Regions from separate parts of the Nonomuraea sp. NPDC050691 genome, predicted to be linked through region 1. Evidence: riboswitches for the same ligand, from Rfam matches in the RefSeq annotation. Region 1 holds a riboswitch; the other holds the start of a gene.
The links. A riboswitch is a leader RNA that binds a small molecule or an ion and turns the genes downstream of it on or off. The one in region 1 is predicted to bind glycine.

Region 1 (4,479 bases):
CAGGTCGAAGACGCTGATCGCCATTGATGTGCGCCTTTCAGCAGGGCCGGGGCCCGGCGGGCCCCGGCGGGTGGGTCAGGACTCGCCCGAGGTGAGGGCTGTGTACTCCTCAGCCGAGAGCAGGTCCTCGGGGTCGCCCTCGACGCGCACGCGGAACATCCAGCCGTCGCCGTACGGGTCGGTGTTGGCCAGGGAGGGGTCGTCCACCACGGCCTGGTTGACCTCGACGATCTCGCCGCCCACAGGGGAGTAGATCTCGCTCACCGACTTGGTGGACTCGACCTCACCGACCGAGTCGCCGGCCGCGACGGTCGTCCCCGCGTCGGGAAGCTGGACGAACACCACGTCACCAAGGGCCTCGGCGGCGTACGCCGTGATGCCGATGGTCACCGTGATGGCCTCGTCAAGGCCGGCCACCCACTCGTGCTCCTTGGTGTAGCTCAGCTCGTCAGGGATGTTGCTCACTTGTTCCTCCTGTAGAAAGGCAGCTCCACGAGGTCCATGTCCTCATGGCTGCCCCGGATGTCCACGGCCAGACCTTCGTCCGCCCCGGCCTCGACGTAGGCCATCGCGATGGGCCTGCCCAGGGTCTGGGACGGGGCACCGCTGGTGACCTCGCCGACGACGGCACCGTCCTTGGTGACCGGGTACCCATGGCGGGGCACCCGTCGGCCCCGGGCGACGAGGCCGACGAGCCGGCGCCGCGGCGGCGTGTCCTTGACCGCCTCCAGCGCCGACCTGCCGACGAAGTCGCCCGGCTTGTCGAATTTCACCACCCTGCCCAGCCCGGCGTCGAACGGGGTCAGGTCGGGGCCCAGCTCGTTGCCGTACAGCGGCATGCCCGCCTCCAGGCGGAGCGTGTCACGGCTGGACAGGCCGGCCGGCCGCAGCCCGTACGGCTCGCCGGCCCGCGTGAGGGCGTGCCAGAGCGGCACGGCGTCCTCGTTGGCCACGAACAGCTCGAACCCGTCCTCGCCGGTGTAGCCGGTGCGCGCGATGAGCGCCTGCCGCCCGTCGACCACGCCGGGCAGGCCCGCGTAGTACTTGAGGCCGGGCAGGTCGGCGTCGGTGAGGGTGGCGAGGATCTCCTGGGCGTGCGGCCCCTGCACGGCGATCAGCGCGTACTGCTCGGAGCGGTCCTCGACGGCCGCGTCGTACGGCTTGGCGCGATCGGCCAGCTCGGCGGCCACCTTCTCGTAGTTGGAGGCGTTGGCCACGACCATGAACTCCTCCTCGCCCAGCCGGTAGACGATGAGGTCGTCGAGCACTCCGCCGCGCTCGTTGACGATCATGGTGTAGCGGGCCCGGCCCGTGGCGAGTGCCGACAGGTGGCCGACCAGCGCGTAGTCGAGCGCCTGCCCGGCCTGCGGCCCGGTGACGAAGATCTCGCCCATGTGCGAGAGGTCGAACAGCCCGGCCGCGGTCCGCACGGCGTTGTGCTCGGCGGACTCGCTGCCGTAGCGCAGCGGCATGAGCCATCCGGCGAAGTCGGTGAGGGTCGCGCCGAGACTCTCGTGGACGTCTCGCAACGGTGTAGGTCGGGACATTTCGCACCTCAGGGCAGGGTCGGATGCCAGGATCCTCCCCCTCTGTCATGGATGCCTGAGAGCTTCGCCCGGGCTTTGCCGGACTTTCACCTTCGGCGAGGCCCGCGGGCCTGCTTTCCAGAGGTCACCTCGTCCGCGCGGTCCTTTGCCTTGAGAGGTTCGCGGGGAGGGCTTGCTCCTTCAGGGGCCCTGGATGGCTGTCAGGGCGCTCTCCCGCACGGTTTCGCCGGTGATGCCCGCCAGCCTAGTGCCGGGACGGGGCTGTTGTCGCGTGCGGGCCCGGCGCCGCGCCCCGTATCGTCAGCAGGCGGCCACCAGGGCCTCGAACAGGGCGCAGTCGTCCGCCGCCTCCGGATGCCACTGCACGGCCACGGCGAACGGGTGCCCGTCGAGCTCCACGGCCTCCACCGTGCCGTCGGCGGCCGTGGCAGTCACGCTCAGCCCCCGCCCGAGCCGGTCGGCGGCCTGGTGGTGGTAGTGCGGCACCTCCACCGGCTCGGTGCCGAGCGCCTTGGCCAGCCGGGAGCCCGGCGCCGGCCGTACGGGCAGGTGGCCGAACACGCCCGGCCCGGGGGAGTGCTCCGTGTGGCCCACCACGTCCGGCAGGTGCTGGTGGAGGCTGCCGCCGAGCGCCACGTTGAGCACCTGGAGCCCGCGGCAGACGCCGAGGTAGGGCACCTCCCGCTCCAGCGCGGCCTCCAGCAGGGCGAACTCCGCGTCGTCGCGGAAGCCCCGGACATAGCTGACGCGCTCGTGCGGCTCCTCCTGGTAGCGGGCGGGGTCGATGTCGCCCCCGCCGGCCAGGATGAGCCCGTCCAGCCGCGCCGCCACCGGGCCGGGCTCGCCGGCCGGCGGCAGCAGCACCGGCTGCCCGCCGGCCCGCACCACCTGCTCGACGTACATGAACGGCAGGAGCGCGGCGTCCTGCTCCCAGACGGTGTAGCGGGCGGGCTCCACGTAGGTCGTGATGCCGATGACCGGACGGGACACGATCCGCGCCTCCCTCAGAGCGGCGTCACGTACGCGCCGGAGATGCCCCCGTCGACGAGGAACTCCGACGCCGTGATGAACGACGCGTCGTCGCTGGCCAGGAACGCGACCGCGGCGGCGATCTCCGTCGCCTCGGCGAAGCGGCCGACCGGCACGTGCACGAGCCGCCGCTGGGCGCGCTCCGGGTCCTTGGCGAACAGCTCCTGGAGCAGCGGCGTGTTGACCGGACCCGGACACAGGGCGTTGACCCGGATGCCCTCGCGGGCGAACTGCACGCCGAGCTCGCGCGACATGGCGAGCACGCCGCCCTTGGAGGCGGTGTAGGAGATCTGCGAGGTCGCCGACCCCATGACCGCCACGAACGACGCCGTGTTGATGATCGAACCCTTGCCCTGACGCCGCATGTACGGGATGGCGTGCTTGCAGCACAGGTAGACGCTGGTCAGGTTGACCTCCTGGACGCGGCGCCAGGCGTCGAGCCCGGTCTCCAGGATCGAGTCGTCGTCGGGCGGCGAGATGCCGGCGTTGTTGAACGCGACGTCCACGCTGCCGTAGGTGTCGAACGCCGTCCGGTACATCCGCTCGACGTCGGCCTCGCTCGTCACATCCGCCTGTACGAACAGCCCGCCGACCTCGGAGGCGGCCTTGGTGCCGGCCTCCTCGTCGACGTCCACGCACACGACCCGGGCGCCCTCCTCGGCGAACCGGCGGGCCGTGGCCAGCCCGATGCCGCTGCCCGCGCCGGTGATGACGGCGACGCGGTCCTGCAAACGCTGCATAGGTGTCACTCCCTGCTCAATTGGTCGTTCACCGCTCCTCATTCGCTTCGCGGAGTCCCTCCTTCGCCGGGCCTCCACTCCGCTCACTGCGTCGGGTTCACTCCGTTGAGATGAAGACGTTCTTGGTCTCGGTGAACGCGGACAGGGCGTCGGGGCCGAGCTCCCGGCCGAGGCCGGACTCCTTGAAGCCGCCGAACGGCGTCCAGTAGCGCACCGACGAGTTCGAGTTGACCGACAGGGCGCCGGCCTCGACGGCGCGGGCCACGCGCAGCGCCCGCCCGACGTCGCGGGTCCAGATGGAGCCGCTCAGGCCGTAACGGGTGTCGTTGGCGATCCGGACGGCCTCGGCCTCGTCGGCGAACGGCACGACCGACACGACCGGGCCGAAGATCTCCTCGGTGAAGGCGCGGTCGGTGACCTTCGAGGTGAGGACCGTCGCCGGGAACCAGTAGCCCTTGCCCTGCGGGCAGGTGCCCTGCAGGTGGGGCTGGTCCTCGACGAAGCCGCGCACCCGCGCGAGGTGCTCGGCGCTGACCAGCGGCCCCATCTCGGTGCTCTCGTCGAGCGGGTCGCCCACCTTGACGCCGAGCACCGCCGGCGCGAGGCGGTCGAGGAACTCGTCGTACACCTCGGCCTGCACGAGCAGCCGCGAACGGGCGCAGCAGTCCTGGCCGGAGTTGTCGAAGACCGCGTAGGGGGCGCTGCGGGCGGCCTTGTCCAGGTCGGCGTCCGCGAACACGATGTTGGCCGACTTGCCGCCGAGCTCCAGCGTGATGCGCTTGACGTGCGCCGCGGCCTTGGCCGCGATCTCCTTGCCCACCTCGGTCGAGCCGGTGAACACGATCTTGGCCACGTCCGGGTGCTCGACCAGCCGGGCCCCCGCCACCTCTCCTGCCCCGGGCAGGACCTGAAGCACCCCTTCGGGGAGGCCCGCGTCCAGGGCCAGCTCGGCCAGCCTCAACGCCGTCAGTGGCGTCCACTCGGCGGGCTTCACGATCACCGTGTTGCCCGCCGCGAGCGCCGGGGCGACGCCCCAGCTCGCGATCAGCATCGGGAAGTTCCAGGGCACGATGACGCCCACGACTCCCAGGGGCTCCTGGAACGTGACGTCCACGCCCCCGGGCACCGGGATCTGCTTGCCGTGGTTGCGCTCGGGCGCCCCC
Region 2 (20,008 bases), on a different contig from region 1:
GGCAGGAGCACACGAGATTGCGGTCGCCGTAGGCCTGGTCGATGCGGCGCACCGGCACCCAGTACTTGCCGTCGCGCAGCGAGGGCAGCGGGTAGGCGGCCTCCGTGCGCGTGTAGGGGTGGGTCCACTGGTCGGCCGCGACGGCCTCGGCGGTGTGCGGGGCGTTGCGCAGCGGGTTGTCGGTCTTGTCGTACTCGCCGGAGGCCACCTTGGCGATCTCGCCGCGGATGGCGATCATGGCGTCGGCGAACCGGTCGAGCTCGGCGACGTCCTCGCTCTCGGTCGGCTCGATCATGAGCGTGCCCGCGACGGGGAACGACATGGTCGGCGCGTGGAAGCCGTAGTCGATGAGCCGCTTGGCGACGTCGTCGACCGTGACGCCGGTCTCCTTGGTGATCTGCCGCAGGTCGATGATGCACTCGTGGGCCACCAGCCCGCCGCGCCCGGTGTAGAGCACCGGGTAGTGGGGGGCCAGCCGGCGGGCGAGGTAGTTGGCCGACAGGATGGCCTGCTCGGTGGCGGCGGTGAGGCCGTCGGAGCCCATCATGCGGATGTACGCCCAGGAGATCGGCAGGATGCCGGCCGAGCCGTACGGGGCGGCCGAGACGGGGCCGACCGGCGAGCCGCCGCGCAGCGGGTGGCCGGGCAGGTACGCGGCGAGGTGGGCGCGCACGGCCACCGGGCCGACGCCGGGCCCGCCGCCGCCGTGCGGGATGCAGAACGTCTTGTGCAGGTTGAGGTGGGAGACGTCGGCGCCGAACTCGCCGGGCTTGGCCAGGCCGACCAGCGCGTTGAGGTTGGCCCCGTCGACGTAGACCTGGCCGCCGGCGTCGTGGACCTTGGCGCAGATCTCGGTGATGGCCTCCTCGTACACGCCGTGCGTGGACGGGTAGGTCACCATGATCGCGGCCAGCGCGTCGCGATGCTTGCCGATCTTGGCGTCGAGGTCGGCCAGGTCGACGTTGCCCTCGGAGTCGCAGGCCACGACGACGACGCGCATGCCCGCCATGACGGCGCTGGCGGCGTTGGTGCCGTGGGCCGAGGACGGGATGAGGCACACCTCACGGCCGGTGTCGCCGTTGGCCAGGTGGTAGGCGCGGATGGCCAGCAGCCCGGCCAGCTCGCCCTGGGACCCGGCGTTGGGCTGGATGGAGACCGCGTCGTAGCCGGTGATCTCGCCCAGCCAGCGCTCCAGCGTCTCGACCAGCTCGACGTAGCCGGCGGCCTGCTCGATCGGCGCGTACGGGTGGATCGAGGCGAACTCGGGCCAGGTGATCGGCTCCATCTCGGTGCTCGCGTTGAGCTTCATCGTGCAGGAGCCGAGCGGGATCATGGACCGGTCGAGCGCGATGTCCTTGTCCTGCAGTTTGCGCAGGTAGCGCAGCATCGCGGTCTCGGAGTGGTGGGTGTGGAAGACCGGGTGGCCGAGGTAGCCGGACTCGCGGGCCAGGCCGGCGGGCAGCCGGTCGAGGCTCTCGTCGGCGACCAGCGCCTGCAGGTCGGTGAGGGAGGCGGAGTCGTGGCCGAGCGCCTCGCCGAAGGCGGTCGCGACCCGCTCCAGGTCGCCGGCGGTGGTGGTCTCGGAGCAGGCGACGGCGACGTGATCGGCGTCGGCGCGCCACAGGTTGACGCCGCGCTCGGCGGCCAGGCGTACGACGTCGCCGGCCTTGCCGGGCACGCGGGCGAGCACGGTGTCGAAGAACTCGCCGTGGACGACCTCGACACCGCCGCGGCGCAGCGCCTCGGCCAGGGCGGCGGCGTGCCGGTGGGTGCGGGCGGCGATGCGGCGCAGGCCCTCGGGCCCGTGGTAGACGGCGTACATGCCGGCGATGACGGCCAGCAGCACCTGGGCGGTGCAGATGTTGCTGGTGGCCTTCTCGCGGCGGATGTGCTGCTCGCGGGTCTGCAGCGCGAGCCGGTAGGCGGGGTCGCCGTCGGCGTCGACGGAGACGCCGACGAGGCGGCCGGGCATCTGCCGCTGCAGCCCCTCACGCACCGACATGTACGCGGCGTGCGGCCCGCCGAAGCCGAGCGGCACGCCGAAGCGCTGGGAGGAGCCCACGGCGATGTCGGCGCCGAGCTCGCCCGGCGCGGCGACGAGCGTGAGAGCGAGCAGGTCGGCGGCGGCCACGACGAGGGCGCCGGAGGCGTGGGCGGCCTCGGCGACCGCGCGGAAGTCGCGCAGGCGGCCGGAGGCGCCGGGGTACTGGACGAGCACGCCGAAGCACTCGGGCAGCTCGCCCTCCAGGGTGTGCTCGACGAGCTCGATGCCGAGCGGCTCGGCGCGGGTGGCGAGCACCGCCTTGGTCTGCGGCAGCGTGTCGGCGTCGACGACGAACACGGGGCTGTTGACCTTGCCGGCCCGCCGGGCCAGCGTCATCGCCTCGGCGGCGGCGGTGGCCTCGTCGAGCAGGGAGGCGCCGGCCACGGGCAGGCCGGTCAGGTCGGAGACGACGGTCTGGAAGTTGAGCAGCGCCTCCAGCCGGCCCTGGGAGATCTCGGGCTGGTACGGGGTGTAGGCGGTGTACCAGCCGGGGTTCTCCAGCAGGTTGCGGCGGATGACCGCGGGCGTGATCGTCTCGTGGTAGCCGAGGCCGATCATGGAGGTGACGACCCGGTTGCGACCGGCCAGGGCGCGCAGCTCGGTGATCACGTCGGTCTCGCCGGCCGCGGCGGGCAGCTTGAGCCGGTCCTTGGCCCTGATGGCCTCGGGCACGGCCACCGCCACGAGGTCGGCCACGGACTCGAAGCCGACGGCCTCGAGCATGCGCTGCTGCTCGGTGGCGGACGGGCCGATGTGCCGGGTCGAGAACGGCGGGGCTGTCAGGTCGGTCATGAGAGGTGCCTCCCGAGGCTGTGGAGACCGGCGCCAGGGCGCGGGCGAGTGCCGGGTCTCCCCCTCTGTCATCCGGACCTGAGAGCTTCACCCCGGAGGGCTTGCACCGTCGGTGAGGCGCGCCTGGCGGACGTGCCTGCTTTCCAGAGTCGCCTCACCCGAGCGGTACAGGTGCCTGAGAGATTCCGGGGAGGGTTGCTCCTTCGGCGCCCCTGGGACGATGCCCGGGGACTCTCCCGCACGGGGTCGTCAGCCTTGCGCCTCTAAGATTACTACCCTGTGCGGCGAGCGCGCCGCCGCCGGGCCAGCTCGTCAGCGGGGTGGTCGGCCGGGACGGAGTCCTCGACCGCCGCCCGTTCCCCCGGCAGCTCCGCGAGGGACCCTTCGACCTCGCGCCAGACCCGGCCGAGGGCTATGCCGAAGACGCCCTGCCCGCCCTGGAGCAGGTCGATCACCTCGTCGGCCGAGGTGCACTCGTACACGCTGACGCCGTCGCTCATGAGCGTGATCTGGGCGAGGTCGGCCACCCCTCGGTCACGCAGGTGCTGCACGGCCGTACGGATCTGCTGGAGGGAGACCCCGGTGTCGAGGAGCCGCTTGACGACCTTGAGCACCAGGATGTCGCGGAAGCTGTAGAGCCGCTGGGAGCCGGAGCCCTGCGCCGCTCTTATCGTGGGCTCGACCAGTCCGGTGCGTGCCCAGTAGTCCAGCTGCCTGTAGGTGATGCCGGCCGCCGCGCAGGCCGTCGGGCCACGGTATCCGATGTCACCCGGCAGCGCCGCCGGCCGCTCGTCGAAGAGCAGGCCCTGCTCCCCGGCACGCTGCCGCGCGCTCTCGCGCCGCACCGAATCTTCCTGGCCGGCCGTCTTTCCCTCGCCGCTGCTGACCGCCACGCGGACCTCCGGCTTTCTCTCATCCCGTGACCTGATCTGGGGGTTCGTAAAAAGGCGGCCACGGGTTTCACTTGCACCGTAGGACCGTGACCATGCTCAGTCAACGATCCGGCTCGGCGCGTCGTGAAGCGTAAATGCACTGAAATACCTACCCCGCCCGGCCGAAGTCCTCGGGGGTGATCGTGTCAAGGAACTCCCTGAACTTCTCCACCTCGTCCTCCTGGTCGTCAGGGATGATCACTCCGGCCTCCTGGACGACCTCCTCGCTGGCGAAGATGCGCGCCCCCGTGCGCAGCGCCAGGGCGATCGAGTCGGACGGCCGGGCGCTGACCTCCACGCCGTTGGAGAACACAAGATCGGCGAAGAAGATGCCGTCGCGCAGGGCGACGATGTTGACGGCGCGCAGGCCGACACCGAGAGCGCTCAGCACGTCCCTGAACAAGTCGTGCGTCAGCGGCCGGGGCGGGGGCTCCTCCGCCTGGGCCAGCGCGATGGCCGTGGCCTCGGTCATGCCGATCCAGATGGGCAGGAACCGCTCCCCGTGTGCCTCCTTGAGCAGGACGATCGGCTGATTTGTGGGCATTTCTACCCGAACGCCCACGACCTCCATCTGCAACACGGGCTGCTCCGTATTCGACTGGCCGGCGACCCGGCACAGCTCATTGCTGGTTCGCTTATGCATTTCAACGTAACACCCGGCGGGTGCCGTATGTCCGCCGGTGCGGTCCCGAATCTGCCCGGAGCGCACACCCCTGCGTTCCCGCCCGAGGCCGTCCAGAGGTCGCGCGGGGTCAGCCCCTCAGGACGGTGCGCACACCCTCGCGGAGCAGCGCCGCGTGCAGGTCGAGCAGCAGCGCCGACAGCTCCCTGGCCGCCTCGTCGGCCTCGCCGATCGCCCCCGGGGCCCGCCGTTTGAGGACCGGCGCGACCGCCTGCTCGACCAGGCCGCACTCGCGCTCGGCCGCCGCCTTGACCGCGCGCAGGTGCCGGGCGTGCAGGCCGAAACGGGCCAGCGAGCCCACGGTGCGCGCCACGGCCAGCGCGTTGTCGTCGTAGCGCCGGGCGCGGGCCGCGAGCAGGCCGTAGTCCTCCAGCTCGGTGAGCGTCTCGTCGTCGATCCCGGCCTGCTCCAGCAGCTCGGCGCGGCTGAGCCGCACCTCCTGCTCCGCGGAGCCGGAGTCGGGGACGGCGCGCGGGCGGCCGAAGTCCTCGGCCATCTTGTCCTTGATCACCCGCAGCGGCAGGTAATGGTCACGCTGCTCGGTGAGGATGTAACGCAGCTGCTCCACGTGCAGGTGGGTGAACTTGCGAAAGCCCGAGGGGCTCCGCTCCGGCTCGATGAGCCCCTCGCCCTCCAGGAAGCGGATCTTGGAGATCGTGACGTCGGGGAACTCGCCCTGCAGGAGGGCGAGCACCTCTCCGATGCTCATGTGCGAGCGCGCCGCCTGCGCGGTCATGCGGCCTCCTCCGTCGACCCCGTGGACGCGCGCGGGGCCGCGTCCACGGGTCGCTCGCTGCGCTCGCTCATGCGCCGGCGGCGGTCCGCATCAGGAACAGCAGCCGGAACTTGCCGATCTGCACCTCGTCGCCGGAGTGCAGCGGCACCTCCTCGATGCGCTCCCTGTTGACGTAGGTGCCGTTGAGGCTGCCCACGTCGCGCACGGAGAACTGGCCGCCCCGGTGACGGTAGAACTCGACGTGGCGGCGCGAGACCGTGATGTCGTCGAGGAAGATGTCGCTCTCGGGGTGGCGGCCCGTGGTGGTGAGGTCCTTGTCGAGCCGGAACCGGCTCCCCTGGTTGGGGCCCCTGGTCACGGTGAGCAATGCCGTGCCGGGCGGCAGCTGCTCCACCAGCGCCCGCTCGGCGAGGAGCATGTCGCCGGTCTCAGCCTCGTACGCCTCGATTCCCGCGACGGAGATCGTCGACGTGGTGTCCCCGGTGACCTCGGGTCTGGTCAGCGGTGACCCACAGCGGGAACAGAAACGGGCATCCTCGGGGTTGGCGTGCCCGCACTGCGTGCAGTAGACGCTCGGCATCGATCGGCTCGGCCTCCTACCGCGAAGACGCGGCGACGGTGCTCGGCGCGCCTCGCTTCGCTCTTCAAGTTTGCGAATGCCGCAACTTACGCTGCTGAACGGCAAAGGTCAAGGCGGGGCGCTGGACGACAGGTTCGGACGGTGACAAAGTTACCGCTGTCCGCACCTGATGGTCCATGCCGCCGCGCGTATACACAATACGATCTTGCCGGGCGCGGCGCGAACCCCGGGGCCGTTACCCGCGGTGACATTCCTCTCAAGAGCTGCCCAAAAGGAGCCCCATGGGGCGTGGAGGCGGCCCGGGAGAAGGCGGAGGGCGCCCGCCGCCACGGTCAGGACGCGGCGGACTCGACGATGCGGGCCCAGCGCTCGATGAGGGCCTGCGCCGTGTCGACGTCGTGGGCCTCGGCCCACAGGTCGGTGACCGGCTCCGTGGCGGCGGGGATGATCAGCACCCAGCTCCCGTCCTCGCCGACGACCCGCACCCCGTCGGTCGTGTCGATGCGGTGCCCTTCGGCGGAGCCCTCCACGGCCTCGATGACCGAGCGCATGACCGCGCCCTTGGCCGCCCAGCGCGTCGGAACGGTGCGCTTGAGCAGTTTGGCCTCGGGGATGCGGGCGTCGATCTGGCTGAGCGACAGCCGGGTGCGGGCCACCAGGCCGAGCAGGCGCATGAACGCCGCCAGCCCGTCGACGGCCGGGCTGAACTCGGGCACGACGAAGCCGCCCCGCCCGTCGCCCGCGAAGATCATGTCCTCGCCGGCGGCGGCCGAGGTGAGGGCGTCCAGCGCGGTCGGGGTCCACTGGACCTGCACGCCGTGGAAGCGGCACACCTGCTCGGCCACCCGGGTGGTGGTGACGGGCAGCGCCACCTGGCCGCCCCGGCGCTCGGCGGCCACCAGGTCGAGCACCACGAGCAGGGCGCGCTCCTCGCCGATGAGCTGCCCCATCTCGTCCACCAGCGCGATCCGCTCGCCGACCGGGTCGAAGCGGACGCCGAACGCGGCGCGGGACGAGCTGACCAGCTCCGAGAGGCGCTGCAGGTCGCGGCGGCGCTCGGCGAGCGTCTCGGTCGGCGAGGCGTCGTCGAGCCGGGCGTTGACCGTGAGCACCTCGACGCCGACGCGGCCGAGCAGGGTCGGCAGGACCAGCGAGGAGGTGCCGCCCGCGCAGTCGACGACGACCTTCATTCCGGCGATGCCGGTCATGTCGACGCGGCGCAGCAGCTCGTGGGTGTAGTCCTCGACGACCCGCGCCGGGTAGGTCAGCTCGGCGATCTCGCCGGGGAAGGCCCTGCGGAACTCCTGGCGGGAGAAGACCCGCTCCAGCTTGCGCTGGGCGCCGGCGGGCAGGTCGGCGCCCCGGTCGTCCATGATGACGATGTCCACGCTCTGCGGGTCGCCGGCGGTGGTGCGCAGGGCGATGCCGCCGGCGGCCGAGTCTCGGGCGGTGTGGAAGCGGGCCACCGGCAGCGGGGCGGCCTCCAGGTCGAGCACGTTGATGGCGCTGGCGGTGAGCGCGCTGATCACGGCCCGCTTGAGCGCCCTGGCCGCGAGCGAGGAGTCGCGCGAGGTGACGACGTGCGCGCCCTTCTTGAGGGTGGTGGCGTACGCGCTGGCCAGCCGTACGCACAGCTCCGGGGTGATCTCGACGTTGACCAGGCCGCTGACGCCGCGCGGGCCGAACAGGTTGCGCTGGCCGCGCGACTCCCAGATGACGCTGGTGTTGACGACGGCCCCGGCCTCGATGGTCTTGAACGGGTAGACCTTGACGCCGCTGGAGACGTACGCCTCGGGCTCGATGACGCACTCGTCGCCGATGACGGCGTTCTCCTCGATGCGGGCGCCCGCCATGATGTCGGTGCTCTTGCCGACGACGCAGCCGCGCAGGTGGGCGGCGGGGCCGAGGTAGACGTTGTCGTGGACGACGGCCCGGTGCAGGAAGGCGCCCTCGCGCACGACCGCGTTGTTGCCCAGGACGGTGTACTCGCGCAGCTCGGCGCCCGCCTCGACCTTGGCGTAGTCGCCGATGAGCAGCGGGCCCTTGAGCACCGCGTCGGGGTCGACGGAGGCCGACTCGGCCACCCAGACGCCCGGCGACAGCTCGAAGCCGCCGATGTCCAGCCTGACCTTGCCGGACAGGGCGTCGGCCTGGGCCTTGAGGTAGCTCTCGTGGGTGCCGACGTCCTCCCAGTAGCCGTCGGCGACGTAGCCGAAGATGGGGGCGCCGCTCTCCAGCAGGCGGGGGAAGACGTCGGAGGACCAGTCGACGGGCTCCCCGGCGGCCACGTGGTCGAGGACCTCGGGCTCCATGACGTACACGCCGGTGTTGACGGTGTCGGAGAAGACCTGGCCCCAGGTGGGCTTCTCCAGGAAGCGCTGCACGCGGCCGGCCTCGTCGATGATGACGATCCCGAACTCCAGTGGATTCGGCACGCGCTTCAGCCCAATGGTAATGAGGGCGCCATTTTCCCGGTGAAAACGCACCATATCCGACAAGTCGATGTCGGTGAGGGCGTCGCCGGAGATGACCAGGAAACGGTCGTCCCGCAGGCGGTCGGCGGCGTTCTTGACGCTCCCGGCGGTGCCCAGCGGGACGTCCTCGGTGGCGTACTCGAGGCTCATGCCGAGCTCGTCGCCGTCGCCGAAATAGTTGCGCACGAGCGCGGCGAGGAACTGGAGCGTCACCACCGTCTCGGTCACACCGTGCCGCTTGAGCAGGCGCAGCACATGCTCCATGATCGGCCGGTTGACCACGGGAAGCAGCGGCTTGGGCTGGTTGGCGGTCATCGGTCGCAGCCGAGTGCCCTCCCCGCCCGCCATGACGACCGCCTTCACACGATCACTCCTTTGTGGTCGCAGTTGTGAGCCGGCGTACCTGAACGACGTACAACACGGCCGCCCACCAGTACAGACCTGTTCCCCATACGGCGAAGGCCCATCCTGTGACGCGTGCCATCTCGGCATACCACCCCGCGTGGGAGGCGAGGAAGAGGAGCGGGAAGGCGTACATGAGATTGAACATGGCCGCCTTGCCGAGGAAATGCACCTGAAGTGCCCGGTAGCCGTGTTTACGGAGTACGGGGATGAAACAGGCGACGAAGAGCTCGCGGGCGAGGATCAGGGCGACCAGCCACCACGGGATGATGTCGCGCACCAGCAGCGCCAGGATGGTCGAGAACACGTACAGCTTGTCGGCGGCCGGGTCGATGATCCGCCCCAGCCTGCTGGTCTGGTTGAACGCGCGGGCGATCTTGCCATCGAGCCAGTCGGTGAACCCCGCCACCGCCAGGACGGCGATGGCCCACCCGTCCGCCTCCGGTCCGAGGACCAGCCAGAGGAAGACGGGCACGCCGAGGAGTCGCAGGAAGCTCAGCAGGTTGGGGACCGTCCAGATGCGGTCCTCGGCGGAAGTTTCGCTCACGTGCAGACCCTACTGCGTCGAATCCGCGGGCAGCGGGCCCGTCCGCCCCTCACCTCGGGCGGCTACGGGGGCTTCACGGGGTGCGGCTTCGCAGGCGCTCCGGGGGCGGCTCAGAGGCGGAGGAAGGCGTGGGTGCGGCCGATCGCCGCGAAGCCCAGGCGGGTGTAGAAGTCCTTCGGCCAGTCCTCCTCGGCGGCGATCAGGAAGATCGGCTCGCAGCCGGCCGCCTCGGCGAGCAGGGCGCGCAGGAGGGCGCGGGCGTGGCCCCGGCCCCGGTGGCGGGTGCCCGTGTGGACGCTCTCGATCTGGGCGACGCCGTCCTGGACGTACAGGTCGGCGCGGGCCGCGATCTCGCCGGACCCGTCACGCACGCCGCGGAAACGCACCACGTCGGCGCCGCGCCGCCGTTCCTCCACGCGCCGCGCGAGCTGCTCGATCGAGGCGTCGGGGAGGTCGGGAAGGGCCTCGCGCCAGTCGTGGCGCAGGACGGGCAGCAGCTCCTCCAGCGTCAGCTCCTCGGCCCGTGGCACGTCCGCGGGCGGGACGCCCCGGAAGACCATGACCAGGTTGGTCTCGTGGTCGTAGCCCGCCGCGGTGAAGGCGGGGGCGAACGCGGCGCCCAGCGCGTCGTCGTCCACGCACACGTAGCGGTGGCCGCGCCCGGCCAGCACCTCGTCGGCGGCCCGCAGCACCTCCTCCGGCCGTACGGCGTCGCCGGGCGACGCGGGGGCGGGGATGACGAGGTGGTTGTCGTCGTGGGAGGCGGGGTAGCGGTCGTTCAGCACGGCGAAGCCGCCCGGCACGGCGGCCACCCGGCCGGCCTTGCGCCGCGCGAACACGTGCGTGAAGGCGAGGATCCGGGCCAGCTCGCGATCCGGGGCCGCTCCCGGCGTGCGCAGGTCGCGGGCCGCTTCCCGCGCGTGCGGGTCGTCGCCCGTGGCCGGGCCGGAGGCGGGGTGGGCGGTCATCGGGCGCCGCGGGCCGCGGCGACGAAGTCGCGGATCAGGCCCGGATCCTTGACGCCCGGCGCCACCTCGACGCCGCTCGACACGTCCACCCCCCACGGGCGGGCCGCGTCGATGGCGGTGGCCACGTTGGCCGGGTCGAGGCCGCCCGCCAGGAGCCAGCGGCCCGAGGGGCGGCCGCGCACGGCCGCCCAGTCCCACGGCTCTCCCGATCCGGGGCGGGGCGCGTCGACGATGAGCAGGTCCTCGTCGTAGGCGCCGCACCGCAGGTCGGCCTGGGCGTCCACGGCCCGTACCAGGGTCAGCCCGAGGTCCTTCAGCGCCGTGAAGTCGGCGTGCGGGTGGTGTCCGTGCAGTTGGACGGCCCTCAGCCCGGCGGCGAGGGTCGCCGCGCGCACCTGGGTCGGGTCCTCGCCGCGGAAGACGCCCACGGTGAGCACGTGGGCGGGGACCAGCGCGGCCAGCTCCGCCGCCCGCTCAGGGGTGACCTGGCGCGGGCTCCGGGTCAGCACGAACCCGATGGCGTCCGCGCCCGCCTCGACGGCCGTCTCCACGTGGCCGGGCTCGCTGAGCCCGCAGATCTTCACATGCACACGGTCGAGGTTAGCGGCGAAGGGCCGCCCGCGGGGACCACGTCCAGACGAGCATGGCCGTGATCAGCCCGAACAGGATGACCCCGTTCGGCACGTGGGCGCCGAGCCAGAGCCAGGTGACGTGCTGGGCCATGCCGACGACGAGCAGCGCCACACTCGCCAGCGCGGGCCAGCCGGCCCCGCGTCCCGGCCGCCAGACGAGCACGGCGAGGACGACCTGCACGAGCGCGACGAGGTGGACGACCATCCCGGCCATGACGTGGGACTCGCGCATCGCCTCGCCGGCGCCGACCGCCTGGCCGGCCAGCGAGGCGGCGACGAGGAGGGACGCCGCCTGGGCGACGACCACGATGCGCAGCCCGTACAGCAGTCCGGCGGACACCTGCCCGGATCGCTGGGGCGCGGCCGCGGCCACGGTCTCCTGCATTGATGTGGTCCTTCCTGGAGATGTGAGGGATCCACATGCTGGCGGCCGGGGACGCGGGCGGTCGTCAGCCTCCCGGGTTATTCGCGGGTCCGCCCCCGGGATGACGCGTGGGGCGCACGGGACGGAAGGAGGCGTCCACCAGCCCGGCCCGGTGGGCGACGACGGCCGCCTGAATGCGGTTGCGCAGCCCGAGCTTGTCCATGGCGGCCCCGACGTGGGTCTTGACCGTGGTCACGCCGACGTGCAGCCGCTCGGCGATCTCGGCGTTGGACAGGCCGGTGCCGACGAGGGCGAGGACCTCCAGCTCGCGTTCGGTCAGGCCGGCGGGCGGGGGCGCGGCGGCGCGGTCGCCTGCGGCGAGGAACCCCTCGACGACGCGGCGCAGCACGGACGGGGCCAGGAGCTGCTCGCCGGCGGCGGCCTTGCGCACGGCGTCCACCATGCGCTCGGGCTCGTCGTCCTTGACGAGGAAGCCGACGGCGCCGGCGCGCAGGGCGGCGTGCACGATGGCGTCCTCGGCGAACGTGGTGAGCACGACGATCCGGCTGCCGGGACGGGCGGCGAGGATCCGGCGGATGGCCTCCAGGCCGTCCACACGCGGCATGCGCAGGTCCATGAGGATGACGTCGGGCAGGTGGCGCTCGGCCTGGCGGACGGCCTCGGCCCCGTCCTGGGCCTCGGCGACCACCTCCATGTCGCCCGCGGCCTGCAGCAGCATCCGGACGCCGGCGCGGACCAGCGCCTGGTCGTCGGCGACGAGGACGCGGATCACGCGGCCCCCTCGCCGGCGCCCTCCTGGGGGGCGCGCTCGCAGCCGAAGAGCGTGGAGAGCCCGCCGGAGGAAGGAGCCGCGGGCGCGGCGCTTCCGGAGGCGCCGGGCAGGGTGGCGGTCAGGCGCCAGCCACCGTCCTCGCGCGGCCCGGCCGCCAGCGTGCCGCCCAGCGCGCGTACCCGCTCCCGCATGCCCGCCAGCCCGCGGCCGGAGGACGGCAGGCGCTCGACGGGCGCCGGCGGGCGGCCGTTGGCGATCTCGACGGCCAGCCCCTTGCCACGGGCGGTGAGGGCCACGAGGACCTCGGTGCCGGGTCCGGCGTGTTTGAGCACGTTGGTGAGCCCTTCCTGGACGATGCGGGCGGCGGAGGCGCGGGCCACGAGCGGCGCCCGGCCGATGTCCGGGTCCAGGCGCAGGTCCACGACGAGGCCCGCGGCGGCCATCCTCTCAGCGGACTCGCGCATCACGTCGGCGGGGTCGGCGAGCAGGCCGGGCCGGGCGCCGGGGTCGCGCAGCACGTCGAGGAGCCCGCGCAGGTCCTCCAGCACCTGGTGGCCGGTGTCGCGGATGTCGGTCAGCGCGTCGGCGACCGGTCCCCGCGGGGCGGCGTAGCGGGCGGCGCCGGCCCGCAGCACCATGGCGCCGACGTGGTGGGCGACGATGTCGTGCACCTCGCGGGCGATCCGTTCCCGCTCGGCGAGCTGGTCGGCGCGTACCTGGGCGAGGGCGAGCCGCGCGGACTCCTCGGCGCGCAGCCGCTCGGCGGCGGCCGCGCTCTGCCGGGCGCCGAGGTAACGGCCGATCGCGATGGGCGCCACGACGAGGAGCATGAGGACGGCGACCCGGAACGGGGTGACCTCGGTCTGGGAGTCGACCACGGCGACGGAGGCGAGGACGCAGCCGGCCGCGTACGCGACCGCGGTCCAGGCCCAGGACGCGACCCGCAGCGCGAACACGCCGAGCGCGATCATGGTGAGGACGAGGCACGAGTTGACCGCCTGCTCGAGGTACTGGTCGGCGGCCAGCAGCAGCAGGCCCTGGAGGATGAGGACCATGCCGGGCAGGCGGCGGGCCACGCCGAGCGACAGGCCGCCGCACACGGCGAGCAGCCCGACCACCCACACCGGCGGGCTCCCCTGGTCCCAGTCGCTCCATGTGCTGAGGACACCGACGGCCGCCCCGGCGCCGGCGAGCAGCACGTCGGGGGTGATGTCGTCCGGCTGGAAGCGGCTCGTGCTGCTGCGCAGGTAGCCGCCGACCAGGGCCGGGAAGCCGGGCACGAGCACGGTGAACATCCACCAGGTCGAGGCGAGCGGGATGCCCGGGTCGGCCATGTTGATCCCGGACGCGACGATCGCGGCGGCCACACAGAGGGCCACGGCGCGCGGCCGGCACCGGTAGGCGACGTTGCCGACGGCGACGCAGATGAGGATCTGCGCCGTGTTGGAGGTGTACGAGCCCACCTGGTCGGTGAAGACGAGGAACGCCGCCATGTACAGGGCCGCCCACACCGGTCTGGTCCGCAGGAGCCCCATGGGCAGGCCGGCCAGCACCGCCATGGGCACCGTCATGGACGGGGGCAGGTCGCCGAACCCTCCCGCCTCACCCGACACGAGAAGGTCCAGCGCGATCCCCGAGACCGCCAGCAGCACATCGAGCGCCACGCCACGCCAACGCATGCCCTGCAAACTATCCGGACCGCGCCGTTTCCCGATCCTCCTGGCGGAGGACCCGGCCTCCTCCAAGTGGCCGGATCCGCGTCCGCCCGGCGGATCAGCCGGCCTTCCGGGCGCCCCTACGGTCGGGGCATGCCTCATGACACCGCGTTGTTCTTCGGCCAGTTCCTGCGCGACCCGATCACGGTCGGCGCGCTCGCGCCCAGCTCCTGGCGGCTGGCCCGGTCGGTCTGCGCGCCGGTGCCCGAACGGGGTGAGCCGGTGGTGGTGGAGCTGGGCCCGGGCACGGGGCCGTTCACCGTGGAGATCCAGCGGCGGCTGGCCGGTCGCGGGCGGCACCTGGCGGTGGAGCTGAACGCGCCCATGGCGGAGCTGCTGGCCAGGCGCTTTCCCGGGGTGGACGTGGTGCACGGTGACGCGGCGGAGCTGTCGGGGCTGCTCGCCGGGCGCGGGCTCGGCCAGGCGGACGTGGTGGTGAGCGGCCTGCCCTGGGCGGCCTTCCCGGCCGCGTTGCAGCACCGCCTGATGGAGGCGGTCGTCTCGGCGATGAGCCCGGCGGGCGCCTTCACGACCTTCTCGTACGTGCACGCGATCCCGCTGGGGTCGGCCCGGCGGTTCCGCGCGCTGCTGGCCGAGCGGTTCGAGGAGGTGGTGCCGAGCCGCACGGTGTGGCGGAACGCGCCGCCGGCGTTCGTCTTCCACGCCCGCCGCCCCCGCTCTGACGGCACACCGGTCCTGCCGGCACACCGGTCCTGCCGGCACACCGCGCTCTGACACCACACCGGCGCGCCGCAGCGCGCCGGCGCCCGGGAGCACGCCACCGCCGACGGCGGCCCCCCGGAGCGGGGAGAGCTCGGTCTCAACCCTCCCGCGCCACCGGCGCCGGGCCATCCCTGGGCCGCCGCCGGTCACGACATGCGCGTGGCCGGTGCGCATGGCCGTGCCGGTCGCTGGCCGCCTGCCGCGGGCCGTTCCCCGGGGCGGCGTTCTCGGCCCCGTCGGACAGGCCCCCCGTCACCTCGCGCCGGCGCTGCGGCAGGTCGGCGGCCTCCTTCACTGCACGAGGCTGCGCCTACCCATCAGCGCCGGGACATCACCTGATCAGGAGAAGGACGGCGGCCGTTTCTCGCGCAGCGCCCGCAGACCCTCGGCCACGTCGGGCCCGGTGAAGCCCAGGAACTCCATCGCCAGCGAGGCGTCGAAGGACGGGCCGGCCAGGCGCAGCCAGTTGTTCAGCGCGTACTTGGTGAGCCTGATCGCCTCCTGGGCGCCGCCGGCCAGCCGGGAGGCGACGTCGAGGGCGGTCTCGTGCACCCGGTCGTCGTCGACGCACAGGGCGACCAGGCCCATCCGCTCGGCCTGCTCACCGGTGACGGGCTCGCACAGCAGCAGGTGGTACTTGGCCTTGGCCAGCCCGCACAGCAGCGGCCAGACGATCGCGGCGTGGTCGCCCGCGGCGACGCCCAGCCGGGTGTGGCCGTCGATGATCCGGGCGGTGCGCCCGGCGACGGACACGTCGGCGAGCAGCGCCACGGCGAGCCCGGCCCCCACGGCGGGGCCGACGATGGCGGAGACGACCGGCTTGGAACAGTTGACGACGTTGTAGACGATGTCGCGGGCCTCGGCGAACACCCGCATCCGGGTGGCGTGGTCGCGCGTCATCTCCTCGATCATGGACAGGTCGCCGCCGGCGGAGAACGCCGCGCCCTGTCCCATGATCAGGACGGCGCGGACGGCGTCGTCGCGGTCGGCGTCGCGCCAGATGGCCGCGAGCTCGCGGTGGCCGGTCGTGTCGACGGCGTTGAGCCGGCGCGGCTCGCTGATCGTGACGCGCAGCACGCCGTCGGCCGGCATGTCGGTGCGCAGCCGCTCGTACGCCTCGTAGCCGGGAACGGTCACGGCGACTCCTCACGTCCTCGGCGGCCCGGAACGGTCAACAGGGCCTCCCCCGTCCTCGGCGGCCGGGGAACGGTCACGGGGCGTCCTCCCGGCCGAAGGCCTCGCGCAGGCGGCGGGCGACCAGCTCGCGGGCCTCCACCGCCTGGTCGAACAGGCCGGGGAAGGAGGGGAAGCCGTGGACGGCCCCGTCGTAGCGGACCACCTCGGCGGGCACCCCGGCCGCGGCCAGGCGCTCGCCGTAGCGTTCGGCCTCGTCGCGCAGCACGTCGTACTCGGCGGTGACGAGGGTGGCGGGTGGCAGCCCGGCGACCGACGGGAGCCGCAGCGGCGACAGGCGCGGGTCGGCCGGGTCGGCGCCCGGCGCGTACTGGCGGGCGAACCACGCCATCTCGGCGGCGTCCAGCCCGAAGCCCCGCCCGAACTCGGCGTAACTCGGCGAGTCCATGGCCAGGTCGAGGACCGGGGTGACGAGCGCCTGGTGGACGAGCGTGAGCCCGGCGTCGCGGGCCTGCCAGGCGGCGACCGCGGCGAGGTTGCCGCCGGCGCTGACGCCGATCACGGCGACGGAGCCGTCGCACTGGTAGAACGCGGGCCGGGCGAACACGTCGCGCACGACGGTCCAGGCGTCGTCGGCCGCGGCCGGGAAGGGGTGCTCGGGGGCCAGCCGGTAGCCGGCGGAGACGACCACCGCGCCGGTGCGCAGGGCGAGGTCGCGGCCCGTGGCGTCGTCGCGTCTGACGCCGCCGAACACCCAGCCGCCGCCGTGGAAGGAGACGAGCACCGGGAGCGGCCCGTCGCCGCGGTCGGCCCGGTAGATCCGGATGGGCACTCCCTCGGCGCTCTCGTCGCGGACGGAGGCGATGCGGGTGAGGGGGCCGCGGTGCGCGGCCATCGGGTCGGCCGCCCGCGCCTCCCGGATGGCGGCGAGGTCGAGGGTGTCCAGGCCGCCGCCGTCGTCCGGCCGGTAGCGCGCGAGGAAGTCGCGCGCCTGAGGGTTCAGCGGCATGCTCGGAGCCTAGCGGGCCGCCTCGACGAGCGCACTGAACAGCCCGGCGCCCGTGCCCCGCTCGGGATGCCACTGCACGCCCACGGCGAACCGGTGGCCCTGCAGCTCGACGGCCTCGACGATCTGGTCCTCGGCCCAGGCGACGGCCAGCAGCCCCGAGCCGAGCCGGCGTACGGACTGCACGTGCGGCGCGATCACCTCGACGTGCTCCCCCACGGCCTTGCCGAGCTTGCTCGACACGCTGACCTGGATGGTGTGGGGGACGCCGGGCTCTCCGTGGCGGTCGTGGCCGAGCGTGTCGGGCAGCCAGGGGATGAGGGTGCCGCCCTGGGCGACGTTGAGCACGTGCATGCCGCGGGCGACGGCGAGGATCGGCAGGCCGGCCTGGACGGCGGCGCGGGCGAGGGCCAGCTCGTAGCGGTCGCGGTGGCCCTGTGGCGAGGCGAGGCGGGCGTCCTGTTGCTCGCCGTAGGCGTCGGCGCCGACCTCGGCGCCTCCGGCCAGCACCAGGCCGCGCAGCCCGTGGACGTGGTCGGCGGCGGTGGCGGGCGACAGGGGCGGCAGCAGGACGGGCGCCCCGCCGGCGCGCTCGACCGCCTTGGCGTAGGCCGGGGGCGACAGGACCGCCTCCCGCACCCAGTCCCCCCAGCGGGCGGCCTCGAAGTAGGCGGTGATGCCGATCAGCGGTCGGGCCATGCGATCTCCAGGTGCGAGCAGGAGTCGGGACGGCCGCCCGGCGGTGCGGTGGCCGCGAGGCCATCATGGCGCACGGCGTTTCGCTCACGGCACCCCTGAGGCGAGATCTCGCGCGAGGACCTCCGGTCACATTTCCCAATGAATTGCGAAACAGCCAGAAAAAGCGAATGAAATAGATATTCACGTTTCGCGCCCGAAATGCGTTCTGTCTTGACCGCGGTGAATAACAGTACCGTCACACATAGTTCGGGTTCGCACCGTATCGGCGCGAAACGGTTGTGACGTCCATGTGGTGGTGTAAGACTCGATTTCCGAGCGATCGGCCGAGCCGGGGTCCGCGCCGGACGCTCGTCACCCGGAGCCGTCAGGAGGTGGATCGACACGACCGGAATGCGATTCCGGTCCATGGGGTGGGGTTGATGTGGCAATGTCGTTGAATCCGCGCCTGGTAAAAGAGAGCTTCTCCGTCATCGAGCCGGTGGCCGGCAAGGCGGCCGCCTACTTCTACGGCCGGTTGTTCGCCGAGAGCCCGCACCTGCGCTGCATGTTCCCGCCGGGCATGGACGCGCAGCGCGACCGGCTCTTCAGCGCGCTGACCCGCATCGTGTGGAGTCTCGACAGTCCCGACAGTCTGGCCTCCTTCCTGGGCCAGCTCGGGCGCGACCACCGCAAGTACGGCGTCGTGCCCGAGCACTACGGCGCGATCGGGCGGGCGCTGCTGGCCACCGTCCGCCGCTTCGCCGCCGACGTCTGGACCGACGAGATCGAGGCGGCCTGGGTGGCCGCCTACAACGCCGCGGCCGAGCTCATGATGCGGGCGGCCGAGGAGGACGCCGGGGTGTCGCCCGCCTGGTGGGTGGCGGAGGTGATCGACCACGAGCGCCGCACGCCCGACATCGCGGTGGTCACGGTACGTCCCACCCAGCGCCTGCCGTTCACGGCCGGGCAGTACGTGACCGTGCAGACCGCGCGCTGGCCGCGCGTATGGCGGCCGTTCTCCATCGCCAACGCGCCGCGCCCCGACAACACGGTGCGCCTGCACGTCCGCTCCGTGCCCGGCGGATGGGTCTCGACCACGCTCACCCGCGACACCCGCATCGGCGACGCGATCATGCTGGGCCCGCCGATGGGCACGATGGCGCCGCCCGAGCGGGGCTGCCGCGACGTGCTGTGCGTGGCGGGCGGTACGGGCCTGGCCCCGCTGAAGGCGATCATCGAGCAGATCATCGCCTCCGGCCGCCGTCCCGGCATCCACCTCCTGTACGGCGCGCGGACCGCGGCCGAGCTGTACGACCTGCCGGACCTCGTCCGGATGGAGTCCACGTTCCCGTGGCTGCGCGTGGTGCCCGTGGTCTCCGGCGACCCCTCCTACGACGGGATGCGCGGCCGCCTGCCGGAGGTGACGCAGCGCTTCCACTCGTGGGCCGAGCACGAGGTGTACGTGTGCGGGCCGGCGGCCATGGTCAGCGAGACGGTCCAGCGGCTGCAGGACGACGGGGTGCCGCCGGCCCGCATCCACCGGGACGTCGTCCACGACGAGCGCTGACCCCGGCCCCCGGGCGCGGGGGGCCGGCGCCCGGGGGTCACGCGGTGGCGGCAGGCCGGCCGAAGGCCGCCGCGGTCTCCTCGTCGCCCGGCCAGAACGTCTCGATGGCCAGCTCCGACACCGTGACGTCCATCGGCGTGCCGAAGGTCGCGATCGTGGTGAACATGGACAGGACCTGGTCGCCGTGGCGGATGCGCAGCGGCAGCAGGATGTCGGCCGGTCCGGGCACGTGCGCCACGTTGAGCTCCACGCCGGGGTAGGTGTAGGAGGCCAGCTCGTCGTGCAGTTCGGCCAGGGCGCCGTGGCCGGACGCCTCGGCCTGGCGGCGGAGCTGGTTCAGCAGGTACGCGCGGACCTCGGCGAGGTTGATCAACCGGCCGCCCATGGCGTCGGGGTGCAGCGAGAGGCGCATGACGTTGACCGGCTCCTCGAGCAGCTCGGCGGGCGCCCCCTCCATGAACATGCCGGCCGCGTCGTTGGCCGCGACCAGGTTCCAGCCGGCGTCCACGACCAGCGCCGGGTACGGCTCGTGCCCGGCGAGGATCCGGTCGAGGGCCCGGCGCACCGCGGCCATCTCGGGCGCCCGCACCTCCCGCTCGGGGAACACCGGCGCGAAGCCGGCCGCGACCAGCAGCCGGTTGCGGTGCCGCAGCGGCACCTCCAGCTCCTCCGCGAGCCGCATCACCATCTCGCGGCTCGGCCGGGCCCGGCCGGTCTCCAGGAAACTGACGTGCCGCGCCGACACGTCGGCCTCGATGGCCAGGTCGAGCTGGCTCACCCGGCGCCGCTGACGCCAGGTTCGCAGCAGGTCTCCGAAGGTCTCCTCGTGCTCTACGGCAAGTGCTCCCATGGCGCAGACGCTACGGCACCGGAGGGAAGGGCCGCGATGACGTGGCAGGTAAGGGCGGCTAGTACGACTGGAGCTCGACGAGGACGCCCTCGGGGTCGCGCAGGTGGGCGGTCCGCAGGGTGGGGCCCCAGGCGGGGCGGTCCTGGGGCGGGGCGACGAGCCGGGCCCCGTGGCCGGTCAGGCAGGCGGCGGCGGCCTCGACGTCGTCCACCCGCATGACGAGCATGGCCGCGTCCTGGGCGGCCGCGGTCTCCGGGAGGCCGGAGGTGCCGACGGCCGCGCTGATCGCGGCGCGACCGAACAGGACGAGCCCGGCCTGCCCGTCGACGTCCCAGTTGGCGTAGGCGGCCTCGGGCAGGACCTTCACCGGCTCGACGCCGTGCAGGTCG

Region 2: another riboswitch for glycine. It lies ahead of gcvP (aminomethyl-transferring glycine dehydrogenase); the one in region 1 lies ahead of gcvT (glycine cleavage system aminomethyltransferase GcvT).

What each region holds. Positions count from the first base shown of each region.
Region 1 is NZ_JBFAIA010000306.1:178-4,656, reverse strand. It holds partial or broken gene AB0H81_RS43830 (serine dehydratase beta chain) at 1-24, opposite strand, end outside; gene gcvH (glycine cleavage system protein GcvH) at 76-465, opposite strand; gene gcvT (glycine cleavage system aminomethyltransferase GcvT) at 462-1,547, opposite strand; glycine riboswitch at 1,676-1,773, opposite strand; gene AB0H81_RS43815 (gamma-glutamyl-gamma-aminobutyrate hydrolase family protein) at 1,848-2,537, opposite strand; gene AB0H81_RS43810 (3-oxoacyl-ACP reductase) at 2,552-3,316, opposite strand; gene AB0H81_RS43805 (aldehyde dehydrogenase family protein) at 3,414-4,479, opposite strand, start outside.
Region 2 is NZ_JBFAIA010000106.1:7,011-27,018, reverse strand. It holds gene gcvP (aminomethyl-transferring glycine dehydrogenase) at 1-2,836, opposite strand, end outside; glycine riboswitch at 2,990-3,085, opposite strand; gene AB0H81_RS29660 (MerR family transcriptional regulator) at 3,109-3,729, opposite strand; gene AB0H81_RS29655 (bifunctional nuclease family protein) at 3,878-4,348, opposite strand; gene AB0H81_RS29650 (MerR family transcriptional regulator) at 4,521-5,186, opposite strand; gene AB0H81_RS29645 (FHA domain-containing protein) at 5,254-5,766, opposite strand; gene AB0H81_RS29640 (mannose-1-phosphate guanyltransferase) at 6,099-8,603, opposite strand; gene AB0H81_RS29635 (CDP-alcohol phosphatidyltransferase family protein) at 8,608-9,189, opposite strand; gene AB0H81_RS29630 (GNAT family N-acetyltransferase) at 9,300-10,157, opposite strand; gene AB0H81_RS29625 (phosphoribosylanthranilate isomerase) at 10,154-10,747, opposite strand; gene AB0H81_RS29620 (hypothetical protein) at 10,758-11,174, opposite strand; gene AB0H81_RS29615 (response regulator transcription factor) at 11,239-11,946, opposite strand; gene AB0H81_RS29610 (histidine kinase) at 11,943-13,625, opposite strand; gene AB0H81_RS29605 (methyltransferase domain-containing protein) at 13,755-14,396, shown strand; gene AB0H81_RS29600 (enoyl-CoA hydratase/isomerase family protein) at 14,724-15,521, opposite strand; gene AB0H81_RS29595 (alpha/beta hydrolase) at 15,595-16,527, opposite strand; gene AB0H81_RS29590 (gamma-glutamyl-gamma-aminobutyrate hydrolase family protein) at 16,537-17,223, opposite strand; gene AB0H81_RS29585 (globin domain-containing protein) at 17,651-18,769, shown strand; gene AB0H81_RS29580 (helix-turn-helix transcriptional regulator) at 18,807-19,619, opposite strand; gene AB0H81_RS29575 (VOC family protein) at 19,678-20,008, opposite strand, start outside.